2 regions of the Collinsella sp. AM40-7AC genome follow, and region 1 is predicted to be linked to the other one. Evidence: riboswitches for the same ligand, from Rfam matches in the RefSeq annotation. Region 1 holds a riboswitch; the other holds the start of a gene.
The links. A riboswitch is a leader RNA that binds a small molecule or an ion and turns the genes downstream of it on or off. The one in region 1 is predicted to bind thiamine pyrophosphate.
Positions count from the first base shown of each region.

Region 2: it holds a riboswitch for thiamine pyrophosphate, as region 1 does, so the genes downstream of both, thiC (phosphomethylpyrimidine synthase ThiC) here and thiM (hydroxyethylthiazole kinase) in region 1, are expected to answer to the same signal.

Region 1 is NZ_QSGK01000009.1:74,166-77,197, forward strand. Features, by position in the region: gene DW892_RS08265 (thiamine phosphate synthase) at 1-179, opposite strand, end outside; gene DW892_RS08270 (thiamine-binding protein) at 176-517, opposite strand; gene thiM (hydroxyethylthiazole kinase) at 521-1,360, opposite strand; TPP riboswitch at 1,412-1,522, opposite strand; gene DW892_RS08280 (HAD-IIB family hydrolase) at 1,686-2,594, shown strand; gene DW892_RS08285 (LysR family transcriptional regulator) at 2,605-3,032, shown strand, end outside.
Region 2 is NZ_QSGK01000003.1:226,780-229,811, forward strand. Features, by position in the region: gene DW892_RS04075 (YaaA family protein) at 1-468, shown strand, start outside; gene DW892_RS04080 (hypothetical protein) at 509-1,024, opposite strand; TPP riboswitch at 1,087-1,203, shown strand; gene thiC (phosphomethylpyrimidine synthase ThiC) at 1,195-2,529, shown strand; gene thiD (bifunctional hydroxymethylpyrimidine kinase/phosphomethylpyrimidine kinase) at 2,722-3,032, shown strand, end outside.

The sequences.
Region 1 (3,032 bases):
GCGGCGTCGCCGGTCAGCGCAATGATCTCGCGGGCGCTTGCCACCTTGGAGCGCACCTGAATGCAGGTAAAGCCGGCGTCGAGCGCCTGGGCCACCACATCGCCCACGGGGCGTCCGAGGGTGTTTTCGGGGCCGAGCACCAGATAGGCCGAGATATCAAGGTTGTCGCGGATGCTCATCGTGCTTCCTCCTGCTTTTTGATCTGCGCTTCCATGCGCTCGAGTTTGCCGGTCATGGTGTCGGTAAATCCAGGTCGAATATCGGCTTTGAGCACGACTTCGGTTCGGATGCCCTTGTTCGCTAACACAAAGGTCGCGTCGCGCACGACCTGCATGACCTCGTCCCAGTCGCCCTCGATCTCGGTGAACATCGAGGTGGTGCGGTTGGGAAGGCCGCTCTCGCGAATGACGCGCACGACCTCGGCGACCTCGGCGGACAGTTCATCGCCGGTGCCGCACGGGGCGATGGCCACAGCGACGAGCGTGTTCATGCCGGCATTGGTTGCGGGCTCGGACATGGCTTATGCCTCCTCGAGCTCGAGTTGGTTATCGGCGATGTCTTGGGCGGTTGCGCGGTAGAGCTCGTCGATAAAGGCGACCTTAAAGCTTGCCGGGGCATCGGCGACGGCGGCGGCACGCGTGCCGGCGACGTTGTAGACGGCGGTACCGCAGACGGCTGCCGTAAACGGATCGGCAGCGCAGGCGTACACGGCCAGCACGCCGCCCTGCGAGCAACCGCAGCCGGTAATCTTGGACATGAGCGGGCTGCCGCCGTGGGATTTGGCCACGGTCGTGCCGTCGGTAATCAGGTCGACTTCGCCCGAGACCACAACGGCGCCGCCGGTGTAGCGAGCGAGCGCCACGGCGGCATCGCGGGCGGCGTCGACCGTGTCGGTGGTATCGACACCACGTACGCGGCTCAGATCGGCCGACTCGCCCTCAAGACCCCACAGGCCGGAGAGTGCGATGATCTCGGAGGCGTTGCCGCGTACGATGGCGGGCTTGTACTGCTTGAGCTCGTTTACCAGCTGGGTGCGCAGGCTACCGATGCCCAGACCCACCGGATCGAGCACCCAGGGCTTGCCGGCGTCGTGTGCCGCCTTGGCCGCGCGGGGAATCGTCTGCTCGTAGATGGGGAAGAGCGTGCCCATGTTGAGATAGATGGCGGCGCCGCCGGCAACGAGCGCCTCGCCCTCGTCGGGCAGATAGACCATGGCGGCCGAACCGCCCACGGCGAGCTGCGCGTTGGCGACAAAGTCGATCGTCACCGTGTTGGTGATGGAGCCGGCCATCGGATTGGTGGCTCGAATCTCCTCTACGGCCTTGACCATATGTTGCTTAAGCTGTTCCGAATCAATCACTGCACATGCCTCCTTGGCATAGAAAAGGGGCGCTGTGCATAGACAGCGCCCCTGTAAAGGCGGCATGCTCCCTACGCCAGCATTAACTGACAGGTTCAAAGGATTGGGCCCTATGCCCTCTCAGCCTTGTGGTTTGCACCGCCGGCACTCCCGCATCGAATCTGTTGTTCCCTATACTAGCGCACCTGCCAATATGGGACAGGTTTATTTTGGCAGGTGGCAACAGGGGCGCTGCATTTTACCAGATAAAACCTGCCAAGATAAACCTGTCCCTTATTGGCAGGTCGTTACAATAGACGGGATAAAGAATGACCGAGGGGACCTTATGATCAAACTTGTTCTGACCGATATGGACGATACGCTGATTCCTGCTGGACACGATGGCGCCAGCGACTGCGCCATCGAGGGCATTCATGCCATGCAGGCGGCGGGCCTGCATTTTGGCCCGGTTTCGGGTCGCCAGCCGTCCGCGATGAGCTGGATGTTCCGCAATCGCTCCGAGTGCTTCTCGACCGGTGCGTTTTGCAACGGCCAGGTGATGTTTGTCGATGGCGAGGCGGTTGCCTCGCGCGCAACTGATAACGATGCCCTTATGCGCCTGGCCGACTACCTGGAGCAAGAGACCGACGATACCTATTTGAAGGTCTACCGTCTGGGTGATGACTTTTGGGACAACGACGCCTATTGCGTGACAAGCGATCCCGAGCGTGTGCGTCGCGCCATGGAGTCAGGCGGCAACGCGTGGCTCAAGGGCGAAGAGGCTCCCTGTCGCCCTGTCGTTGACGATGCCCCGGTATACAAGGCGAATATCTGGAGTGCCCGTTCGCGCGAGGAGCTCGCCGAGCTGCGCGAGCGTGTTGCCGCCGAGGTGCCGGAGCTCTCGCTCGTGTTTCCCAACAACCGCGTGCGCCTGTTCGACGTTCTTCCGACCGGCTGGGACAAGGGCTGTGCCGCGCTGGAGCTGGCGCGCGCTTTGGGCCTGACGCCCGACGAGGTGGCCGTATTCGGCGATTCCGATAACGATTTGCCCATGATCGATGCCGTTCCCAATTCCGTTGCAGTCGCCAATGCCAACGAGGCCGTCACGGCTGCCGCGCGCTGGCATATCGGCGCTGCGGCAGATGATGCGGTTGCCGGGGCTCTGCATCAGATTGCCGCCTGCGCCGCGACGGGGGAGATGCCGTCGTTTATGCGTCAGATGGACGCGACGGGTTTCGACGTCACGAACGTCTAGGGAGAAAGCCATGAAGCTCCAGCAGCTCAGATATGTCGTCAAAGTTGCCGAATGCGGCAGCATCACCGAGGCCTCGCGCCGGCTCTTTGTGTCGCAGCCTTCGATTACCGCGTCAATTCGCGATCTCGAAAACGAGATGGGTGTACACATCTTTGAGCGCACCAACAAGGGCGTCATTGTGTCCGAGGAAGGCGAGACCTTCTTGGGCTACGCGCGCCAGGTGCTCGACCAGGCCGACCTGCTCGAGGGCAAGTACAAAGGCACGTCCGAGCAGGTGCCGCACTTTAGTGTGAGCTGCCAGCATTATTCCTTTGCCGTTAATGCATTTGTCGATGTGATCCGCGAGTTCGATGCCGCGCGCTACGACTTTACCCTGCGCGAGGAGCAGACCCACGAGATTATCGAGGACGTCGCGCATATGAAAAGCGAGCTCGGCAT
Region 2 (3,032 bases), on a different contig from region 1:
GCATGGCTGCAAGACCATCTGTGGATCCTATCGGGCCTTTACGGATGCGTACGCCCCTTTCATGCCGTTGAACCGTATCGGCTGGAGATGGGCGCGAAGCTTGCCGTCGACGATGCCCGAGACCTCTATGCGTTTTGGGGCGACAAGCTCGCACGGGCCATCGCTCCGGCAGGCTCCAACGCTACGATCGTCAACCTCGCCAGCGCGGAATACGCCAAAGCCGTTCTGCCCCGCCTCACCACCGATGCCACGGTCGTCACATGCCTCTTTGGCGAAGGCATCCGCAACGGCAAGCCCATCCAGCGCTCGACCGCCAGCAAAAAGGCACGCGGCTCCATGGTGCGCTGGATGGCAGAAAACAAGCTCGAGGATGTAAGCGGGCTCACCGCGTTCGACGTTGGTTATCGCCACTTTCCCGAGCTTTCAAATAAAAACACTTTGGTCTTCCTGAACGAACAGACCTTGTAGGATCACCGCTACCTTTGAATGTGCCGCCTAGGCACGGCGTCTATTCCGCCAAGCCGTCGGCTTTGGTAATTTCATTTGTCGAGCCGTCCTGATAGGTAATCTTGACATGCTCAACCTCGGACACCGCAACACCCGTCGGAGGCTCCAGGCGCCATTCCGTCAGCGCAATGTCCATGGTCGTGGGAACGTCCCCCTGATCTTTGAGCTCGACCGACAGCGTCTTAAGCGACGCATCGAAGGTCACGCGCTCGATCTCTTCACCAGGAATGGAGCCACCGCTCAGCTGCAGCTGCACAAACTCGTCGCGCGGATACCAATAGTCGCCCGGCGCGGCCACCGTGTTACCACCAGCGACCTTCACCGTCATGATCGGCAGGGCATCGTCGGCCTCAAACTCCCAGGCAGCGCCGCCGCGACCACCATACGTCCAGATACAAAAGGCAATCACCAGCACGGCAAGCACCGCAAAGCCAATCGCGACAAGGCCATGGTGCGCACGGCTTTCCTCGGCCGATACATCCCATTGCGTCTCTCGATATAGATGCTTGTCTTCCATGTTCGCCTCCCCACAGGCACGCTCGTTGGCCCAATCGTACCCATTCAGGCTATACTTGAGCCCATGACATAACGGGGAGCTTGCAGGACAAGACGACAGGCTGAGATTGGGCGCGCCCGCCCTGACCCGCAAACCTGATATGGGTAATGCCAACGAAGGGAGCCGTGCCAATGAGCACACAGACCGAGCCCAAGCTCGTCACACAAATCGACTTCGCCCGCGCCGGGCAGATCACACCGCAGATGAAGGAGGTCGCCGAGCGCGAGCATCGCGACCCCGAGTACATCCGCGAGCGCGTGGCCGACGGTCGCATCGCCATTCCCGCCAACATCGTGCATATCAAAAAGGGCATGCGCGCCTTTGGTGTCGGCGAGGGCCTGGCCACCAAGGTCAACATCAACCTGGGCATCTCGGGCGACAAGGCCGATGCCGCCGAGGAGTGGAAGAAGGTCAAGATCGCCGAGGACTTTGGCGCCGACGCCATCATGGACCTCTCCAACTCGGGCAAGACGCGCCAGTTCCGCCAGCAGCTCATCGACGAGACGCCGCTCATGGTGGGCACGGTGCCCATGTACGACGCCATCGGCTACATGGAAAAGCCGCTGGTCAAGCTTACCAAGGACGACCTGCTCGAGGTCGTGCGCGCACACGCCGAGGATGGCGTGGACTTTATGACCATCCACTGCGGCATCAACAAATCGGTCATCAAGACCTTTAAGGAGACCGGCCGCCTGATGAACATCGTCAGCCGCGGCGGCTCGCTGCTGTTTGGCTGGATGGAGGTCACCGGCAACGAGAACCCCTTCTACGAGTTTTACGACGAGGTGCTCGAGATCTGCCACGAGTACGATGTGACGATCTCGCTCGGCGACTCCTGCCGCCCGGGCTGTCTCTACGACTCCAACGACGCCACCGAGACCGCCGAGATGATCGAGCTGGGCAAGCTGTGCAAGCGCGCCTGGGCCGCCGGCGTCCAGGTCATGGTCGAGGGCCCGGGCCACATGGCGCTCGACGAGATTGCCGCCAATATGAAGCTGCAGAAGCGTCTGTGCCACAACGCCCCGTTCTATGTGCTCGGGCCGCTGGTGACCGATATCGGCGTGGGCTACGACCACATCACCGCCGCCATCGGTGGCGCCATCTCCGCCAGCTCCGGTGCCGACTTCCTGTGCTACGTGACGCCTGCCGAGCACCTGTGCCTGCCCAACGCCCAGGATGTGCTCGACGGCCTCATGGCCACCAAGATCGCCGCACACGCCGCCGACATCGCCAAGAAGGTGCCACACGCCCGCGACATGGACGACAAGATGGGCCAGGCACGCCGCAAGCTCGACTGGGATGCCATGTGGGAGTGTGCTCTCGACCCAGTTACGGGCAAGAAGCGCTACGAGGAGTCACCCGCTGCCACCGAGGGCACTTGCACCATGTGTGGCAAGATGTGTGCCGTCCGTACCGTTAACAAGGTGTTCGAAGGCACGACGATCGACCTCGGCATGGAGGACTAGCCTTATCGCCGCGATTCGCCGCGATCGCCTATAGGCTCACCGCAGCACCTGCCAATTGTTAACTTGTGAACATTTGCCTGCATTTGCGTAAAGATTGCATCGCCCGCCCGGGTTCGGAATACAGCCGGCCCGGGCATCTTTATAATGCGGGGTAAAAGACCCATTTGAATCCGACCGGACAAGGGAGCGAACATGGATCGCAGCAAGGTACCCGCCGTTCTATCCATCGCAGGATCCGATTCCAGCGGTGGCGCCGGCATTCAGGCAGACATCAAGACCATCACGGCGCACCGCCTGTATGCCGAGACAGCCATCACCGCTATCACCGCACAAAACACGCTCGGCGTCACCGCCGTGCAGAATATCTCTCCCGATATCGTCGCTGCGCAAATTGACGCCGTCTTTGACGATATTCGCCCCAACGCGGTCAAAATCGGCATGGTTTCGTCCACCGAGATTATCGAAGTTATCGCCGACCGCCTGAGCGCATGGAACGCAACCAA